4 regions of the Bradyrhizobium sp. HKCCYLRH2015 genome follow, and region 3 is predicted to be linked to each of the others. Evidence: predicted binding sites of a transcription regulator. Region 3 holds the regulator's gene; each other region holds the start of a gene.
What was found. The regulator PhoB, encoded in region 3, activates phosphate uptake and scavenging genes when phosphate is short. The targets are predictions, from matches to a motif close to TGTCATNNANCTGTCAT.
Positions count from the first base shown of each region.

Region 1: a site for PhoB is predicted at 2,764-2,780, ahead of ACQR1H_RS29115 (DUF47 domain-containing protein). Genes of this name have one in related genera too.
Region 2: a site for PhoB is predicted at 3,368-3,384, ahead of ACQR1H_RS19300 (DUF2794 domain-containing protein). Genes of this name have one in related genera too.
Region 4: a site for PhoB is predicted at 2,791-2,807, ahead of phnF (phosphonate metabolism transcriptional regulator PhnF). Genes of this name have one in related genera too.

Region 1 is NZ_JBNPUO010000012.1:204,017-208,806, forward strand. Features, by position in the region: gene ACQR1H_RS29100 (ABC transporter substrate-binding protein) at 1-767, shown strand, start outside; gene ACQR1H_RS29105 (branched-chain amino acid ABC transporter permease) at 845-1,708, shown strand; gene ACQR1H_RS29110 (branched-chain amino acid ABC transporter permease) at 1,710-2,678, shown strand; gene ACQR1H_RS29115 (DUF47 domain-containing protein) at 2,822-3,466, shown strand; gene ACQR1H_RS29120 (inorganic phosphate transporter) at 3,481-4,488, shown strand.
Region 2 is NZ_JBNPUO010000007.1:104,835-109,624, forward strand. Features, by position in the region: gene ACQR1H_RS19285 (ABC transporter permease) at 1-1,198, shown strand, start outside; gene ACQR1H_RS19290 (Bax inhibitor-1/YccA family protein) at 1,475-2,266, shown strand; gene ACQR1H_RS19295 (GNAT family N-acetyltransferase) at 2,422-2,949, shown strand; gene ACQR1H_RS19300 (DUF2794 domain-containing protein) at 2,991-3,356, opposite strand; gene ACQR1H_RS19305 (DUF1223 domain-containing protein) at 3,775-4,557, opposite strand; gene acnA (aconitate hydratase AcnA) at 4,746-4,790, opposite strand, start outside.
Region 3 is NZ_JBNPUO010000002.1:530,635-535,424, reverse strand. Features, by position in the region: gene ACQR1H_RS06550 (HoxN/HupN/NixA family nickel/cobalt transporter) at 1-1,097, opposite strand, end outside; gene ACQR1H_RS06545 (trypsin-like serine protease) at 1,266-2,582, opposite strand; gene phoB (phosphate regulon transcriptional regulator PhoB) at 2,730-3,437, opposite strand; gene phoU (phosphate signaling complex protein PhoU) at 3,454-4,170, opposite strand; gene pstB (phosphate ABC transporter ATP-binding protein PstB) at 4,201-4,790, opposite strand, start outside.
Region 4 is NZ_JBNPUO010000011.1:30,424-35,213, reverse strand. Features, by position in the region: gene ACQR1H_RS26875 (alpha-D-ribose 1-methylphosphonate 5-phosphate C-P-lyase PhnJ) at 1-556, opposite strand, end outside; gene ACQR1H_RS26870 (carbon-phosphorus lyase complex subunit PhnI) at 553-1,656, opposite strand; gene phnH (phosphonate C-P lyase system protein PhnH) at 1,660-2,271, opposite strand; gene phnG (phosphonate C-P lyase system protein PhnG) at 2,271-2,726, opposite strand; gene phnF (phosphonate metabolism transcriptional regulator PhnF) at 2,845-3,570, shown strand; gene ACQR1H_RS26850 (phosphodiesterase) at 3,601-4,440, opposite strand; gene ACQR1H_RS26845 (ABC transporter ATP-binding protein) at 4,448-4,790, opposite strand, start outside.

The DNA.
Region 1 (4,790 bases), on a different contig from region 3:
CGCACACCACCGGCCAGGCGCTGGTCAAGGCGGGCGGCTCGACCTGGTATTTCCTGACCGCCGACTACGCCTTCGGCGCGGCGCTGGAGCGCGACACCACGGCGGTCGTGACCGCCAATGGCGGCAAGGTGATCGGCAGCGTCAAGCACCCGCTCAACACCTCCGACTTCTCTTCCTTCCTGCTGCAGGCGCAGTCGTCGAACGCCAAGGTCATCGGCCTCGCCAATGCCGGCGGTGACACCACCAATTCGATCAAGCAGGCGGCCGAGTTCGGCATCACGAAGGGCGGCCAGAAGCTCGCGGCGCTGCTGTTGTTCCTGACCGACGTCAAGTCGATCGGGCTCGACATCGCGCAGGGCCTCAACTTCACCGAGACCTTCTACTGGGACATGAACGACCAGACCCGCGCGTTCTCGGACCGCTTTGCCAAACGGATGAAGAACGGCGCGCCGCCGACCATGGTGCAGGCGGGCGTCTATGCGGGCTTGATGCATTACTTCAAGGCGTTGGAGGCGCTCGGCGAGAACCCGCATGACGGCGTCAAGATCGTCGACAAGATGAAATCGATCCCGACCGACGATGCGCTGTTCGGCAAGGGCGAGATCCAGCCGAACGGCCGCACCATCCACACTGCGTATCTGTTCGAGGTCAAGAAGCCCTCGGAGTCCAAGGGCCCGTGGGATCTCTACAAGCTGGTCGGCTCGGTACCGGGCGACCAGGCCTTCACACCGCTCGACAAGAGCGCGTGCGCCTTGTTGAAGAAGTGAACCGCTGCCGTCCCGGCGGCTGATCCCGCCGGAACCGCTGTCTTTAGGAAACGCCGAGAGAAAACAGAAACAAGACGATGCAGGCCCTCTACGCACAGCTCCTGGTCGGACTGATCAACGGCTCGTTCTACGCGCTGCTCAGTCTCGGGCTTGCCGTCATCTTCGGCATGCTCAACATCATCAACTTCGCCCATGGCGCGCTCTACATGATGGGCGCGTTCTGCGCCTATTTTCTGCTCAACCTCGGCGGCATCAATTATTGGTGGGCGCTGCTGCTGGCGCCGATCATCGTCGGCGCCTTCGGCATGATCCTCGAGCGCACCATGCTGCAATGGATTGCCGGGCTCGACCATCTCTACGGACTGCTGCTGACGTTCGGATTGGCGCTGATCATCCAGGGCGTGTTCCAGAACTTCTTTGGCTCGTCCGGCCTGCCTTACGCGATCCCGGATCAGCTCCGTGGCGGCATGAACCTCGGCTTCATGTATCTGCCGGTCTATCGCGGCTGGGTCGTCATCTTCTCCCTGGTCGTCTGCCTGGCGACCTGGTTCCTGATCGAGCGCACCCGGCTCGGCGCCTACCTGCGCGCAGCCACCGAGAACCCGACCTTGGTGCGGGCCTTCGGCATCAACGTCCCGCGCATGATCACGCTGACCTACGGCCTTGGCGTCGGGCTTGCGGCGCTGGCCGGCGTGCTGTCGGCGCCGATCAACCAGGTGCGGCCGCTGATGGGCGAGCACATCATCATCGTGGTGTTCGCGGTGGTTGTGATCGGCGGCATGGGTTCGATCATGGGCTCGATCATCACCGGCTTCCTGCTCGGCGTGATCGAGGGACTGACAAAGTATTTCTACCCCGAGGCTTCCAACACCGTGGTCTTCGTTCTGATGGTCCTGGTGCTGCTGGTGAAGCCGACGGGTCTGACCGGACGGGCGGCCTGACATGACATCCATCACCGACGCGACCCTGCCGATCACCCCGCGCGCGATGCGCGACGAGATGATCGTGTTCGTCATCATGGCAGCGCTGCTGGCGATCGTGCCGTGGACCGGGCTGTACCCGTTCTTCGTCATGCAGGCGCTGTGCTTCGCGCTGCTCGCCTGCGCCTTCAACCTCCTGATCGGCTATGGCGGCCTGTTGTCGTTCGGCCACGCGATGTTCCTGGGAACGGCCGGCTATTGCAGCGCCCACGCGTTGAAAGTGTGGGGGCTGCCGCCCGAGCTCGGCATCGTCACGGGCGTTGCCGGATCGTTCGTCCTGTCGGTGATCACCGGCTACATCTCGATCCGCCGGCAGGGCATCTATTTCGCGATGATCACCCTGGCGCTGTCGCAGCTCTTGTACTTCATCTATCTGCAGGCGCCGTTCACCCATGGCGAGGACGGTATCCAGGGCATTCCGCAGGGGCGGATGTTCGGCATCCTCGACCTGTCCAAGCCGACGGTGCTGTATTACGTCGTGCTGGCCGGCTTCCTCGCCGGCTTCCTGCTGATCTTCCGCACCATCAACTCGCCGTTCGGCGAGGTGCTGAAGTCGATCCGCGAGAACGAGCAGCGGGCGATCTCGCTGGGCTACAAGACCGACCAGTATAAGCTGCTCGCCTTCATCCTGTCGGGGACGCTGGCTGGCCTCGCCGGTGCGCTGAAGGTGTTCGTCGCCCAGAATGCCTCGCTGACCGACGTCGAGGTCGGGATGTCCGGCCAGATCGTGCTCATGACCCTGGTCGGCGGGCTCGGCACCGTGTTCGGCCCCGTCGTCGGCGCCTTCGTGATCGTCGGCATGCAGCAATATCTGTCCGGCTTCGGCCAGTGGGTGACGGTGATCCAGGGCGGCATCTTCGTCGCCTGCGTGCTCACCTTCCGCCGCGGCGTGGTCGGAGAAATCGCCCATCTGTTCAAGCGATCCCTCTAAGCTATTGATCTGTAAAGAGATCGTCGAAAGGGCAGAAAGCGGTGGATGAACCGGCCACCGCTTCTGCTGGTGCGCGATCCGGAGTATGACAGTTCTGTGACGGGTCGGCCCTGGCCCGTTTCGGAATGGATGGATCTCGTCCCATGCTGCACTGGTTTCGCGCCGTTCTCCCGCGGGAGGAGCGGTTTTTCGATTTGTTCGCCCGCCACAACAAGGTGGTGATCCAAGGCGCGCATGCGCTGCAGGACATGCTTAAGGGCGGCGACGACATCCTCAGGCACTGCCAGCGCGTCAGCCAGCTCGAGAACGAGGCCGACAACATCACGCGGGAGGTGCTGACCGCGGTCCGCCGCACCTTCATCACCCCGTTCGACCGCGGCGACATCAAGAACCTGATCACCTCGATGGACGACGCCATCGACCAGATGCAGCAGACCGCCAAGGCCGTGGTGCTGTTCGAGGTCAAGGAGTTCGAGCCGACCATGCGCGAGATGGGCACCTTGCTGGTCGATTGCGCCAATCTGATCGGGAAGGCGCTGCCGCTGCTGCAGGCGATCGGCCAGAACGTGCCGATGATCACCGCAATCACCGAGGAGATGACCAAGCTCGAGGGCCGGGTCGACGACCTCCACGACATCGGGCTGAAGGAGCTGTTCCTCAAGCACCGCAACGCCAACACGATGGACTTCATCGTCGGCGCCGAGATCTACGACCATCTGGAGAAGGTCGCCGACCGCTTCGACGACGTCGCCAACGAGATCAATTCGATCATGATCGAACAGGTCTAGGGTAGGGCCGCGCCGTGGACGCTCAACTCGGCCTTCCGATCCTGGTTGGCCTCATCGCCGTCGCACTCGCCTTCGATTTCCTGAACGGCCTGCACGACGCCGCCAACTCGATCGCGACCATCGTCTCGACCCGCGTGCTCCGGCCGCAATATGCGGTGTTCTGGGCCGCGTTCTTCAATTTCGTGGCGTTCAGCGTGTTCGGACTGCATGTCGCGCAGACCATCGGCACCGGGATCATCGATCCCGCGATCGTCGACGCCCACGTGATCTTCGCGGCCCTGGTCGGCGCGATCGTCTGGAACCTGGTCACCTGGGCGGCCGGCATTCCGTCGTCGAGCTCGCACGCGCTGATCGGCGGCCTGGTCGGGGCAGGGGTCGCCAAGGCCGGCATCTCGGCCACCGTGTGGAGCGGCCTGTCCAAGACCGTGCTCGCGATCGTGCTGTCGCCGCTGGTCGGGCTGGTGCTGGCGATGATCCTGGTTGCGATCGTGTCCTGGGCCTCGGTGCGCTCGACGCCGTTTGCCGTGGACCGGGCCTTCCGCATCCTGCAATTCGCTTCGGCCTCGCTGTATTCGCTCGGCCACGGCGGCAACGACGCGCAGAAGACGATGGGCATCATCGCGGTGCTGTTGTACTCGCAGGGCCATCTCGGCGAGCAGTTCACGGTGCCGTTCTGGGTGGTGCTGTCGTGCCAGGCCGCGATGGCGCTGGGTACCCTGATGGGCGGCTGGCGCATCGTCCGCACCATGGGTCTGCGCATCACCAAGCTGAACCCGATGCAGGGCTTCTGCGCCGAGACCGGCGGCGCCATCACGCTGTTCCTGGCGACCTTCCTGGGCGTGCCGGTCTCGACCACCCACACCATCACCGGCGCCATCGTCGGCGTCGGCGCGGCCCGCCGCGCCTCGGCGGTGCGCTGGAACGTCGCCGGATCGATCGTCTATGCCTGGATCTTCACGATTCCGGCCTCGGCCATCGTAGCGGCACTGAGCTTCTGGCTGGTGTCGGTGCTCAGGCACTAAAGACGGCGGGACCGTCCTGAAACGTTGGGGCCTCATGGTTCGAGACGCGCCGCAAGCGCGGCGCTCCTCACCATGAGGGTTTGAGGCTGGATCTGGTCCGCAAAACGGACTCCGCTACAGATTCAGACCTCGTCCTGAGGAGCGCGCCGCTTGGCGCGCGTCTTGAAGGACGGCCGTGGGCGGGCCACGGTCAGGCCGGTTAACTCCCCGGTTGGAGTTGCGGTGCAAAACGCCTATATGGAGGGCGCGCGGCGGCCGTGATCCCGCGCCTTTTCATCACATAGCGCTCTCTCTGGCCTCAA
Region 2 (4,790 bases), on a different contig from region 3:
CGCCGCGGTGATGGCAATTGCGCGCGCCCTGCCGCGCAGCCGCTTCCCGATGCTGCGGCTGGCGGTCAGCAACATCTACCGCCCGGGCGCGCTGACACCGTCCGTGGTGCTGTCGCTCGGACTGGGTCTCGCGGTGCTGGTCACAATCACCCAGATCGACGGCAATCTGCGGCGCCAATTCCTGGCGCAACTGCCGGAGCAGGCGCCGTCGTTTTTCTTCATCGACGTCCCCTCCGGCGAGGCCGACCGCTTCCGCGGCTTCCTCAAGGACCTCGCCCCTCAATCCGCTGTCGAAGACGTGCCGATGCTGCGCGGGCGCATCGTCTCCGCCCGCGGCGTCCGCGCCGAGGACCTCAAGGCGACGACGGACACCGAATGGGTGCTGCAGAGCGATCGCGGCCTGACCTATACCGCCGAGATTCCCAAGGGCTCGAAGGTGGTCGAGGGCGAGTGGTGGAGCGAGACCTACAGCGGACCGCCGCTGGTCTCGATCGAGAAGCGCATCGCCGACGGCCTCGGCCTCAAGCTCGGTGACGACATCGTCGTCAACGTGCTCGGACGCGATATCACGGCGCGGATCGGCAACATGCGCACCATCGACTGGCAGGGGCTCGGCATCAACTTCGTGCTGGTGTTCTCCCCGAATGCCTTCAAGGGCGCGCCGCACACCCATGTCGCGACCCTGACCGAAGCGCGCTCCGATGCCGCCGAGGATGCCCGTGTCATCCGCAAGGTGGCCGACGCCTTCCCGATGGTGACCAGCGTGCGGGTCCGAGAGGTGATGGAGACCGTGGGCTCGGTGGTCTCCAACCTCGCGCTCGCCATCCGCGGCGCCAGCGCGGTGACCTTGATCTCGGCCATCCTGGTGCTCGGCGGCGCGCTGGCCGCCGGCCACCGCCACCGGGTCTACGACGCGGTCATCCTGAAGACCCTGGGCGCGACGCGGCTGCGGCTGCTCGGCGCCTACGCGCTCGAATATCTGATGATCGGGTTTGCCACCGCCGCGTTCGGCGTCATCGCCGGCTCGGTCTCCGCTTGGCTGATCGTGACCCGGCTGATGACCTTGAGCTTCGCCTGGCAGGCGGGCAGCGCCGCGCTGGTCGTCTTGGCGGCGCTGATCGTGACCGTCGGCCTCGGACTGGCCGGCACCCTGCTCGCGCTGAACCAGAAGCCGGCGACGGTTCTTCGGAATCTCTAGCGGCTTGATCGAGCGCTTGCGCGCTCATGCCGCACGGTTAACGCGATTTATACGGCTGAGACGCGTTCGGAGCGACATTCAGCCGCGCGTGGAAGCTTGCGGCGGATATGCTAGTTTCCCATCTAGGGAATGGGCTCAGAGACCTGCCAAAGATGGCGAATTTGCCGATGACGCAAATTTAATATCGATGGCAGCGGGTATGAGATAGGGTTTTTCGAGAACCGGCTGAAGGTCCTGCCAGGATCGGGCTGCCGGGCAACCAACGGGAATTCGACCATGTCGGACCTCAACCGCAACTATGCTTCACCCTTTGGCCGGGTGGCCGGGCGCGCCGATGCCGCGACCGTCGACGCCGGTCTGCGCGCCTACATGCTGCGCATCTACAATTACATGAGCATCGGCCTGGCCATCACCGGCCTCGCGGCGCTCGGCGTCTACATGGCGTCGGTGACCGGCGATCCGGCGGCCGGCGTGTTCAAGTTCGGCAACGCCTATCTGACGCAGTTCGGCTACGCGATGTTCGTGAGCCCGCTGAAGTGGCTGTTCATCCTTGCCCCTCTGGTCATGGTGTTCGCGATCTCGGCCGGCATCAACCGCCTCGCGCCGTCGACCGCGCAACTCCTGTTCTGGGTGTTTTCGGCCTTGATGGGCATCTCGCTGTCGTCGATCTTTCTGGTGTACACCCACACCTCGATCGTGCGGGTGTTCTTCATCACCGCGGCGACGTTCGGCGCGCTCAGCCTGTACGGCTACACGACCAAGCGTGACATGACGGGCATGGGCTCGTTCCTGTTCATGGGCCTGATCGGCATCGTGCTGGCGAGCCTGGTGAACCTGTTCCTGGCGAGCTCGATGCTGCAGTTCATCGTCTCGGTGATCGGCGTGTTCGTGTTCGCCGGCCTGACCGCCTGGGATACGCAGCGCCTGAAGAACGAGTACATCTACGGCTACGCCTCCGCGGGCGGCGACATCGCCGAGCGCGCAGCGATCACCGGCGCGCTGTCACTGTACCTGAACTTCATCAACCTGTTCACGCTGCTGCTGCAGCTGCTCGGACAGCGCGACTGATCCAACCGCTCGAACGAGCGACCTTCGAAGCCCCGGCCTCACCGCCGGGGCTTTTCGTTTGCACAAACCCGATTGCGACCGGCGCAAAGCGGCAGCGACAGCCATGCCGCGAGGCCGGATTGATCGCCGCGTCCGCATGGGTATGCTTGCACCCCATGTCGAACATTGAAATCCGGCCCACCCAGGAGGCCGACCTCCCGGCCATCACCGCCATCTACGGCCAGGCCGTCCGCGAGGGCACGGCCACCTTCGAGCTCGACCCTCCGGATCTGGCGGAGATGACGCGCCGCTTCCGGGCGCTCCGCGACGGCGGCTTCCCCTATTTCGCCGCCCTGCTGGACGGAGAGGTGGTGGGCTATGCCTATGCCGGGCCCTACCGGCCCCGCCCTGCCTATCGCTTCACGGTGGAGAACTCGGTCTATCTCGCTCCCGCCAGCCAGCGTCGCGGCATCGGGATGCGACTAATGCGGCGGCTGATCGACGCCTGTGAGGAGGGAGGCTTTCGCCAGATGATCGCCGTCATCGGCGACTCCGCCAATGCCGGCTCGGTCGGGCTGCATACCGCCTGCGGCTTCCAGATGATCGGCACCCACCCGAGCGTCGGCCTGAAATTCGGCCGCTGGCTCGATACTGTGATGATGCAGCGCCCGCTCGGGGCCGGGAGCAGCGACGTCCCGGCGTAAGCGACGCCGGTCGAAATGTCGTGATCACCCGGCGGGTCGGATCAGACCAGCGCCGGCTTCGGCGCGATCGCCAGCAACACGCGCTCAAGCTCGTGGCCGCGGCGCAGGATCAGCCCGGTGGCCGAGATCACGCTGTACATGCCCTGCTTGCGTGCGAGACGCGGATCCTTCTCGATGCGGTAGATCGGCACCTCGGACGCCCGGCGAAACACGGAGAAGACGGCCCGGTCGCGCAGAAAGTCGATCGAATAGTCGCGCCACTCACCGTCGGCGACCATGCGACCGTAGAGGTTCAGGATGCGGTTCAGCTCCAGGCGGTCGAACGTCACCCGGTTCGGCGCTGCGGCCGCACTGCGCGCCGCCGCGCGGTTCTCGCTGGGGTCGGCGTCCTCCGGCGTGAGGTTCATTGGCGTCCTCCTGTCATCTGTGTGACATGATCGCGCCATCCGGCAGAAGCCGCAAGGGGCCGTTTTCGTTGTTGAAGTTCGACCGAGCCTGCGAGGTCATCAGTTCCGCGAACACGCAAGCGTCACGGGATCGTTAGCGGAATCATAATCGCGCCGTCTTTCCGCCCACCGACCGCCCCCGACCTTCGGCATAAGATTCGTGTGCGTTGGCCCGGTCCTTTCGGTTCCGGATTCCTCAGCCCCCAGCCCCCCGGGGTCGTCAGGATCGGGTCTATTCACAAGTAAGGCAAAGGGCCAACGCAAGTTGGTCCTTTTGCTTTTCTGGCGTGAGCTGCCGGAAGATGTCGCGGCGCGCCGTCGCACGGACGTGACGCGCCTCACGCAGGTCAGCGAAAACGAAGATCGGGACGACGGAAGATCAGCGCTCGGGACCACGCGCCGTTGCTGAAGCCCGTCCGCCCAACGGCAACTCGGAAAAGGCGGCGCCGAGCATCGGCCCAGGGCGGTCGCGACTGCCGTCCTGCACATAGACGACGGTGCCATCGACGCCCTCGCGGGCGATCTTCTCCAGCGGCACGCTCCAGCTGACCGGCGACCCGTTCCAGTCACCCAGCTTCTGGAGACCGCGAACGACGTTGTAATAGGTCAGGTCGCGGCCGCTGTTCTCGCCGCGCCCGACCGAGATCGGGACCACCCGCGAGATCGAGCAGACCCAGACCTCGCCGTGCCGGCGCGGCGCATGCTCGCTGGCCGCGGCGACCGAGACGGCGAGCTCCTGGCCGTCGACCGACAGCCTCACCGGCACCGACATCACCGCGCCGCCCTGGACGGTTTCCTCGATCGCGCCTTCGATCGCCTCGCGGTCGCTGCCGATCACATGCACAGAGCCGTTGATCACCGCCTGCGGCGTATAGACCTCGCGGTCCCCGCGCGCACGAGAATAGGCCCGCTGCCGGGCCGTGAAGCGGGAGTCGGCCAGCGTGTCCTTCCAGCCGAGATAGTCCCAGTAGTCGATCGGCAGCGACAACGCGATGACCGAAGGATCTCTGGCGAGCTCGCCGAGGATCTTGTCAGCCGGCGGGCAGGACGAACAGCCTTGAGAGGTGAAGAGTTCGATCACCGCACGGGGATCGGATGCGGCTGGCCGGACGAAAGCGATGACCGCACAGACACTCAGCGCTGCGCGCGACCACCACGACATCTGTCCACTCATCGCCACTGTCCCGTCTGGACCACCGTCCGCTGCGCCCTGCGCATCACTGCATCCGCGATGCCGTCCTCGTAGTTAACAAACCGAAAATGCAAAGGAGGCGACCCTTGTCATAGGCCGCCTCCTTCATCACCCGCTACTCACTTCAGAGTGAGCCAAACTGTCGCATCGCGCTTTGGTTAAGCGGCGAGCTTGCGCAGCACGTAGTGCAGGATGCCGCCGTT
Region 3 (4,790 bases):
TATTTCGCCCTCGGGTTTAGCGCCCCGGCGCGAACGCTGGCAAGCTCCTCACCCGGCGCATCCTCGGAACCGCCCGGACGGCGGCCAAGCAGCATGGCACCCGCCCAGATCAGGCCGAACAGTCCGATGGCGACGATCCCGAGGTTGGCGAGATCATCGCCCAGCGCAGTGACGACCTCGGCCCATCCGCCGGTGAAGCCAAGCCGGGGCGTCAGCAGCGCGACCGCCTCGACGCCGCCGATCACCAGCGCGATCGCGACCGAGGCGCCGGTAATGACCAGATTGTAGCGCCGCTTACGCGCGGGATCCGTGAGCGCCCAGCGATAGGCGCCGGCCATCAGCATGCTGTCGGCGGTGTCGACGGTGGCCATCGCCGCGGCGAACAGCGCCGGGAATACCAGCACATGCGCCAGGCTCGCCCCGCGCGCCGCCTCGGTCGCCGACAGGCTGAGCAGCCCGATTTCGCTGGCGGTGTCGAAGCCCAGGCCGAACAGGAAGCCGAGCGGGTACATGTGCCAGGCGCGGGACACGACGCGGAGCACCGGCCGCAGCAGACGAATGAGCAGGCCCCGCCCGGCGCTACCGGCGGCATCCATGTCGGAATGGGGGTGGGATGGGCGGCGCCAGAGGTTCACGAACAGCACCAGATTCGCGAAGGCGATCAGCAGCAGGAAGCCTGCGGAGACCGAGGTGCCGATGGTGCCGCCGATCGCACGGATGGCGCTGTCCTCACTCAACAGATCTGCGCCGGCCACCAGGCTCACCACGATGGTGGCGATGACGACGACGCTGGAATGGCCGAGCGCAAAATAGAGGCCGGCGGCGCGCGGGGCGCGACCGTCCTGCACGAGCTTCCGCACCACATTGTCGATCGCCGCGATGTGGTCCGCATCGACGGCATGGCGCAGTCCGAGCAGCCAGGCCAGCATCGCGGTGCCGACGATGGCGGGCCGGTCGGCGTAGAGCGCGAATGCCCAGGCCCAGGCCACCGCATTGGCCGCGACCAGCCCAGCGACGAGCGCAACGGTCCTGCCGGGCTGCGACCGCCACCACAGCAGCCGCGGGGCACGAGGATGATCAATTGGAACAATCGTCATACTCGAACTATAGCAAGAGCCAGGCCAGTTCGGTAAAGCCCCGCTGCAGGCGAAAGCTACAGGAAAAAATCGGCTGCACTTGCCGGATCGCCCGCTCGCTTGGCAACCCGCTATCCAGTCGCGCACAGATCGTGACCAGCGGCGGGACCTCTCTCGTCCCCTCCCCCTTCACCGCGCCGAGGCACTCTGCGCCGCAATCTCGCGCCGCACGACCGCCTCGAACTGGCTGGCGGGCGCGGCGAACATCAGCCGGGTCTCCTCGTGGAACGCCGAGAAGATGCCGACAACGGTCGGCTGCCCGCCGACCTCGGCCAGGATCGGCGAGCCCGAATAGCCGAAATTGGCGAGGCAATGCACCGTCAGCAGCCGGGCATCGCTGGTCATGCCGGCGCTGCAATTGCGCTGGCCGGTCGGCGAATAGCGCCGCTCCTGGCCGTAGCCGATCTCGGAAATGGCGCCAGCCTTGGTCGCAGCCTGCAGTTCCTCGCGCGTCAGCGCCTTGACCGCGACCGGCTTCGACGGCAGCGCATCCTTCAGCACGATCAGCGCCCAATCGGCGGGCGAGCGGTCGAGCGACCATCTGTCGTGCCGGGTCGGGACGAAGTCCGGCGCCACGATCAGCTTGTCGGCGACCGACGATGCCGCCGGCGTGCCCCTGTTCATGCCGGCCAGGAAGCGGACATTGCCGGGGCTGACCTGCGCGACGCCGTTGAACACGCAATGCGCGGCGGTGAGCACGACGCGCGGCGCGACCAGAGTGCCGGTGCACCAGCCGCCGGTCGAGTATTGCGCGACGGTGACGACGCCGATCGACGACGCCGGCCACGAGGTGGGATCGACGACCTCGCCGATGTGGCGGTCGAGCCCGAGCAGTTGCTCCGGACGCGGAGCGGCGACGCCCGCCTCCGCCGATTCCGGCTTCGGCCGCCAGGCCGCAATGGCGCTCTGGGCCTGGACGCGCTGCGGCTCGGTCAGCTTGACCCGCTGCACGTCGCGGCCGGCCGATCGCACGCCGCTGCGACCCGCCATCACCAGCCAGGCGTAGCCCTGCACGACGTCCTGCTTCACGCCGCGACCGTCCAGCAGCATCAGGCCCAGCATGTATTGCGACTGGGCGAAGCCCTGCGCTGCCGCGCGGCTGAACCAGCGGCCGGCTTCGCCATAATTGCTCGCGACACCTTCGCCGTTGACATAGGCGATGCCGAGATAATGCTGGGCGACGGCGAGGCCCTGATCGGCGGCCTTGCGATACCACGCCAGCGCCTCGGCGGGGTTGCGCGGTTGGCCCCAGCCGAAGGCCTCCATGAAGCCGACGTCGAACTGCGCCCGCGCATCGCCCTTGGCGGCCAGCGGCAGCAGGCGGCGCATCGCCGCGGCGTGCTGTCCGTTTCCCGCCGCGGCGACCGCGTCTTCGAGCTCGGCGGCCGCGGCGCCCGCCGCGCTGCCGAGCAGGACGGCTAGAGATATGATGATGGTCTTGATCAAGGGCGTCCGCTGGGACCGAAACATCGTGACGGGCCACGAAGCAGACACGATCAAGACGGCGGCGGCGTGGCGGAAAGCGGACCACGATCTTCTCAATCGGGCTCCTTCGCGCCTCACACCTGCTTCGTCCTCACGCCCGATCGCCCCTTACACCTGCTCGCTCTTGGCGAAGCGATCATCGAGCGCATAGCCGGCGCCGCGCACGGTGCGGATCGGGTCCTGCTCGCGGCCCGGATTGAGCAGCTTGCGCAGGCGGCCGATATGGACGTCGACCGTGCGCTCGTCGATATAGATGTCGCGGCCCCAGACGCTGTCGAGCAGCTGCTCACGGCTGAACACGCGGCCGGGATGCTCCAGGAAAAACTCGAGCAGGCGGTATTCGGTCGGGCCGAGATCGATCGGCCGTCCCGAGCGCGCCACGCGGCGCTTCTCGCGGTCGAGCTCGATGTCGCCATAGGACAGCACGGTCGCCAGCCGCTCCGGGCTCGCCCGCCGCAGCAGGCCCTTCACGCGCGCCAGCAGCTCCGGCACCGAGAACGGCTTGACGATGTAGTCGTCGGCGCCGGTCGCGAGGCCGCGCACGCGCTCGCTCTCCTCGCCGCGCGCGGTGAGCATGATGATCGGCAATTGCCGGGTCTCGGACCGCGCCCGCAGGCGGCGGCACAGCTCGATGCCGGACAGGCCCGGCAGCATCCAGTCGAGCACGACGAGATCGGGAACGCGCTCCTTCAGCCGTGTGTCGGCCTCGTCTCCGCGCGCCACCGTCTCGACCTCGTAGCCTTCGGCCTCGAGGTTGTAGCGCAGGAGCGTCGTCAGCGCCTCCTCGTCCTCCACCACCAGAATTCGGGCGCCCATGTCAGAACCGTCTCTCTCAGTTGCCGGGGATCGTCGTCGCGAAGCTCGTCATGTCGCCCTTCGGGCGCTTGTCCATGATCTGCTGGCCTTCGATCATATAGAAGACGGTCTCCGCGATGTTGGTCGCGTGATCGCCGATGCGCTCGATGTTCTTGGCGCAGAACATCAGATGGATGCAGAACGAGATGTTGCGCGGATCCTCCATCATGTAGGTCAGGAGTTCGCGGAACAGCGAGGTGCAGATGGCGTCGACCTCCTCGTCGCCCTTCCACACCGTCATCGCCGCCGGCAAATCGTGCGCGGCATAGGCGTCCAGCACCGTCTTGACCTGCGACTGCACCAGGTCGGTCATGTGCTCGAGCCCGCGGATCAGCTTGAGCGGATGGAAGTCGCTCTCCAGCGCCGCGACGCGCTTGCCGATGTTCTTGGCGAGATCGCCGATGCGCTCCAGATCGGTGGCGACCCGCATCGCACCGACGATCTCGCGCAGGTCGACCGCCATCGGCTGTCGCCGGGCGATGGTAAGAACGGCGCGCTCCTCGATGATGCGCTGCAGCTTGTCGACCTCGGCGTCGGTGGCGACCACCTTCTGGCCGAGTGCGATGTCGCGCCGCACCAGCGCACCGACGGAATCGACGATCAGACGCTCGGCGAGGCCGCCCATTTCCGACACCAGCCGGGTGAGATCCTGCAGATCGCTGTCGAACGCCTTGGCGGTATGTTCACTGGCCATGATGATCTCCTGAAGTCAATGTCGTCGGCGTCAGCCGAACCGGCCGGTGATGTAATCCTGGGTCCGCCGATCGCTCGGCGAGGTGAAGATCTTGCTGGTGTCGTCGAACTCGATCAGCTCGCCGAGATACATGAAGGCGGTCTTGTCGGAGACGCGCGCCGCCTGCTGCATGTTATGCGTCACGATGGCGATCGTATAGTTTTCGGCGAGCTCCTGGATCAGCTCCTCGACCTTGGCGGTCGAGATCGGATCGAGCGCCGAGCACGGCTCGTCGAACAGGATCACCTCCGGCCGGACCGCCACGGTGCGCGCAATGCACAGCCGCTGCTGCTGGCCGCCTGACAGCGACAGGCCCGAAGCGTTGAGCTTGTCCTTGACCTCGTTCCACAACGCGCCGCCGCGCAGTGCCTTCTCGACCCGGTCGTCCATCTCCGACTTGGAGATCTTCTCATACAGCCGGATGCCGAAGGCGATGTTCTCGTAGATCGTCATCGGGAACGGCGTCGGCTTCTGGAACACCATGCCGACCCGGGCCCGCAGCAGGTTGAGGTCGAGCTTGGGATCGAGGATGTTGGTGTTGTCCAGCATGAGCTGGCCAACGGCGCGCTGGCCCGGGTAGA
Region 4 (4,790 bases), on a different contig from region 3:
GCGACGGGTCCATCACGTAGCGCGCATTGACCTTGACCGGATAGGCGTAGGAGGTCGCGATGTGACCGAAGCGTGCGATGTCCTCATAGAGCTTGACGTGCATCAGGCCATATTCGGCGAGCGCATGCATGCGGCGGGTCTCGGTCTCGCGCGGCTCGAGAAAGCGCAGCGGCTCCGGGATCGGCACCTGATAGACCAGCACCTGCCCCTCGTGAAGCGGCGCCTCGGGAATGCGATGCCGGGTCTGGATCACGCTCGCCGCTTCCGTCGAGGTCGTGGTGGCGACACCCGCGGTCTTGGCGAAGAACTTGCGGATCGAGATCGCATTGGTCGTATCGTCCGAGCCCTGGTCGATGACCTTGAGCACGTCGCAGGGACCGAGAATGGCAGCGGTGACCTGCACGCCGCCGGTGCCCCAGCCATAGGGCATCGGCATCTCGCGGCTCGCGAACGGCACCTGATAGCCGGGAATCGCGATCGCCTTCAGGATGGCGCGGCGGATCATCCGCTTGGTCTGCTCGTCGAGATAGGCGAAGTTGTAGGTCGGTGCGTTCATTCCGCAGCTTCCTTCAATTCGGGAGCGGCATTGGCCTCGGCGAACTCCCGGCGCAGCTTGCGCAGCAGGCCGAGCTCGGACTGGAAGTCGACATAATGCGGCAGCTTCAGATGCTCGACGAACCCGGTCGCCTGCACATTGTCGGAGTGCGACATCACGAACTCCTCATCCTGCGCCGGTGCAACCATGTCCTCGCCGAGCTCGCGCGCGCGCAGGGCACGGTCGACCAGGGCCATCGACATCGTCTTGCGCTCGCTCTGCCCGAAGGCGAGGCCATAACCGCGGGTGAAGCACGGCGGCTCGGTCGCCGACCCCTTGAACTGGTTCACCATCTGGCATTCGGTCAGCTCGACCGATCCGAGCGGCACCGCGAAGCCGACCTCCTCGGCCACGAACTCGACCTCGACGTCCCCGAAGCGGATTTCGCCGGCGAAGGGATGGTTGCGGCCATAGCCGCGCTGGGTCGAGTAGCCGAGCGCGAGCAGGAAACCCTCATCACCGCGTGCGAGATTCTGCAGCCGCAGATCGCGATCGGCGGGAAAGCTCAGGGGATCACGGGTGAGATCGCCGACCGGCGCGCCAACCTCGGCTTGCGGCGACGGCTCGATCAGCCCGTCCTGACCGAGAATATCGGTGACACGCGGCGTCGGCGCATTCGGCGCCTCGGCACGGGCCGGCAACTCCGGCTCGACGCCGGCCGCCAACTGCGGATCGAGCAGCCGATGCGTATAGTCGAAGGTCGGCCCGAGCACCTGGCCGCCGGGAATGTCCTTGAAGGTCGACGAGACACGCCGCTGCACCCGCATTGCGCCGGTATCGACCGGCTCGCTTGCGCCGAAGCGCGGCAGCGTTGCGCGAAAGGCGCGCACCAGAAAGATCGCCTCGATCAGATCACCGCGCGCCTGCTTGATCGCCAGCGCCGCGAGCTCGCGATCGTACAGCGAGCCTTCGCTCATCACGCGATCGACGGCGAGCCCCAACTGCTCGGAGACCTGCGCCAGCGACAGCTCCGGCACATCGCGATCACCCCGGCGCTCATGCGCCAGCAGCCGGTGCGCGTTCTCGATGGCGCGCTCGCCACCCTTGACGGCAACATACATGCCTCACTCTCCTGCGGAAACGAGCCGGGTCGTTCGCGGGATGGCGACGATGGACGAGCCATCGACCAGCACGACGTCGACACCACGCGGAAACAGCCTCTCATTGATCGACAGCCGCTCGAACAGGTCAGTCGGCGCGACCGTCGCACGGAACGATGTCGTCCCGTCGATGCCCGGACCACGCAGCTCGAACGCCGGACCTCTGGACAAGCTCGGCACCTGCAGGACCAGCGTCGTCGAGCGATCGGGATATTCGGCACTGCCGAGCGCGAATGAAGTCAGATCGGGAAGCATTTCCGGGTCCGCCGCGACCGCAAAGCAGGCGAGCGCCGCGTCGGCGACGATCGGCGCCCCCGTATGAAACTTGAGCCAGGCGCCGACCTCGGACGTGCCGGCGAGCGGCGCATCAAGCCAGATCGGCGTATCGTGATCGAACAGGGTCAACGCGATCGCGGCGGCACCAGGCATCAACGACGACGGCCGGCCGACATTGCCCTCGACCTGTCGCAGACTTCCCGGACGCGCCATGGCCTCCATGACGATCCGGAAGGTGGATTGCGCGGACAGCACATTGTCGGCGAAGCCGGGCTGCAGATCGGAAGCGGCGGCACCCATCAGCCTTCTCCTCGCACCATCGTATAGAAATCGACACGCGTGGCCGCAGCCTGCTCCGCGCGGTGGGCCCGCGATGCGCGCATCTGCGCCTGCAGCGGTGCGACCACCTGCGTCTCGATCGATCGCACATGGCTTGATGACTGGATCATCGCGTCACACAGCGCGATCAGGCGCGCCTTGCCGGCGTCGCGTCCCAGCACATAGCCGAACCCGACCTCGCCGCTCTCGAGCCGCACCGCGGCGCGCGACACCGTCGCCTCGCCGACATTGAACGGCGCACCGTCGCCGCCGATCCGTCCCCGCAGCATCACCAGGCCATTCTCCGCCGGACGAAGATCGCGATACTCAGGCACCGCGAGGTCATTCAGCCTGGCGCGGATGTCCGCATGCGAGGCATGCGCCAATACCCGCATCGCCGCCCTGCGCCGGTCCTGCATCGTGGTCTCGCCGTCCATCGTCATCCCGATCTTGCCGTCTCGAAGTTGTCTATGTTAATAGACAACTTCGTAGCGAAGCGCCATGACTGTTTGATGACATGGGCGTGATTTCAGGCCGGACAGCGGAGAGCCGTGGATGAGCATGCAAGGCGCCGACTCGGGCGTGGCGCTGTGGCGGCGGGTGGCCGACGGCATCGAGCGCGACATCGCCGACGGCCGCTTCGCGGCCGGAACGCGCCTGCCCGGCGAGACCGAAATCGCCGAAACCTATCGCGTCAACCGTCATACGGTGCGTCGCGCGCTCGCGACCTTGGCGGAGCGCGGCCTCGTGCGCGCCGAGCGCGGCAGCGGCACCTATGTCGAAGCGCCTCGTCTGTCATATCCTCTGAGATCGCGCACCAGGTTCTCCGAGATCGTGGGGGCCGGCGGGCGCGAGCCGCGTGGACAGCTGATCGCAGCGTCCGAAGAGCCCGCGACGCGCGAGCTCGCGCGCGAGCTGCGATTGAAGACGGGCGCACCATTGGTGCGGATCGAGGCGCTGCGTCTCGCCGACAAGACGCCGATCTGCGTCAGCACATCCTGGCTGTCGGCCGAGCGTTTCCCCGAGGCCGGCCACATCTTCGCGTCGGTGCGCTCGATGACCGCCTTGCTCGCCCATTACGGCATTCGCGACTATCGCCGCGGCGCGACCAGAATCACGGCGGCGATCGCCGACGCGAGCGACGCCGCGCGGCTCGACCTCGCGCTTGGCCGTCCGGTGCTGGTGGTCGACAGCACCGATGTCGATGCCGACGGGACGCCGCTCGTCAGCAAGCGCTCGCGTTTCGCCGCGGAGCGCGTGACGTTCGAGGTGGAGAGCTAGACCAGACGTCCGCTACTCCCCCGTGCGCGCTCAGTCGATGAGCGAGCCGTCCTGATTGAAGAACGGATGCGGCCCGTCGAAATCGCCGATCGGCACCTGATGGGTGACGACCGTTCCGAAGCCCGGTCCTGGAAACCAGGCATGAAGGTGAAAGGCCGGCGGCTCGACCCGGAAGGATGGCGGGCGCAGCTCGGCCAGATCGAGCGCGACGGCATGGTTCGGCGCTGGACAGATCGTGCAGGGAATGCCCGCAAACCGGGTCAGCGTCGCGCGATGAACGTGACCGCATCCGATCAGTTGCACCCGCGGATGGCGCGTGAGGACGGCCGCAAGATCGTCGGCATTGCGCAGGTTCTGCCGGTCCATGTGCCAGATGCCGGTGGCGAATGGCGGGTGGTGCAGGAACAGCAGGGCCGGCCTTTCGCTGGAGGTGGACAGCCTGGCATCGAGCCATTGTAGACTCGCCTCGTCCAATTCGCCATGCGGATGGCCGGGCACGCTGGAATCGAGCAGAAGCAGATCGAGACCGGCCAGTTCCACATGCTGGTTCAGTGGCGCCGACTGCTCATGAGCAGCGCCGGGAAACGCCGCGCGCATCAGTTCGCGGGAATCGTGATTGCCTGGTACGGCGGCGAATGGAATCTCGAGGCCGGCAAGAAGATCTTTCAGATGATCGTACTCGGCCGGCGACGGCGTATCGGCGAGATCGCCCGAGATCACCACCAGATCGAGCTTCGGCGCGAACCGGTTGAGCTCCATGATGCAACGGGCCAGCGCACGCGCCGTATCGACGCGGCGGTAGGCGAGCCGGCCGGGCGCCTTGATGTGCAGGTCGGAGATCTGGGCAATGGTGACGGGGCTCTTGGTCATCGGCTGATCAACCCTTCTCCGGCAGCAGACGAATGGACTCGGGCGCAATCCGCAGGCCGATCCGCTCGCCCGCAGCGACCCTGATCGTATTCGGCGCGTCTACGGTCAGTGCGATCGAGGCGGCATCGCGGACAACGATCCGCTGCCGGTCGCCGGCAAAGCGGACGCTGTCGACGACGCCGGTCAGACTCGATGCCGCGGCGTCGACGATCGCGATCGTTTCCGGCCGAACCATCGCCACCGCCAGGTTGCGTGGACCGGGATCGGCGATCGGCTGCCGGCCTCCCGGCAGAACGAGCTGGCCGCCGTCGAGCGGCGCCTCGATGATGTTGGCCGCGCCGACGAACTCC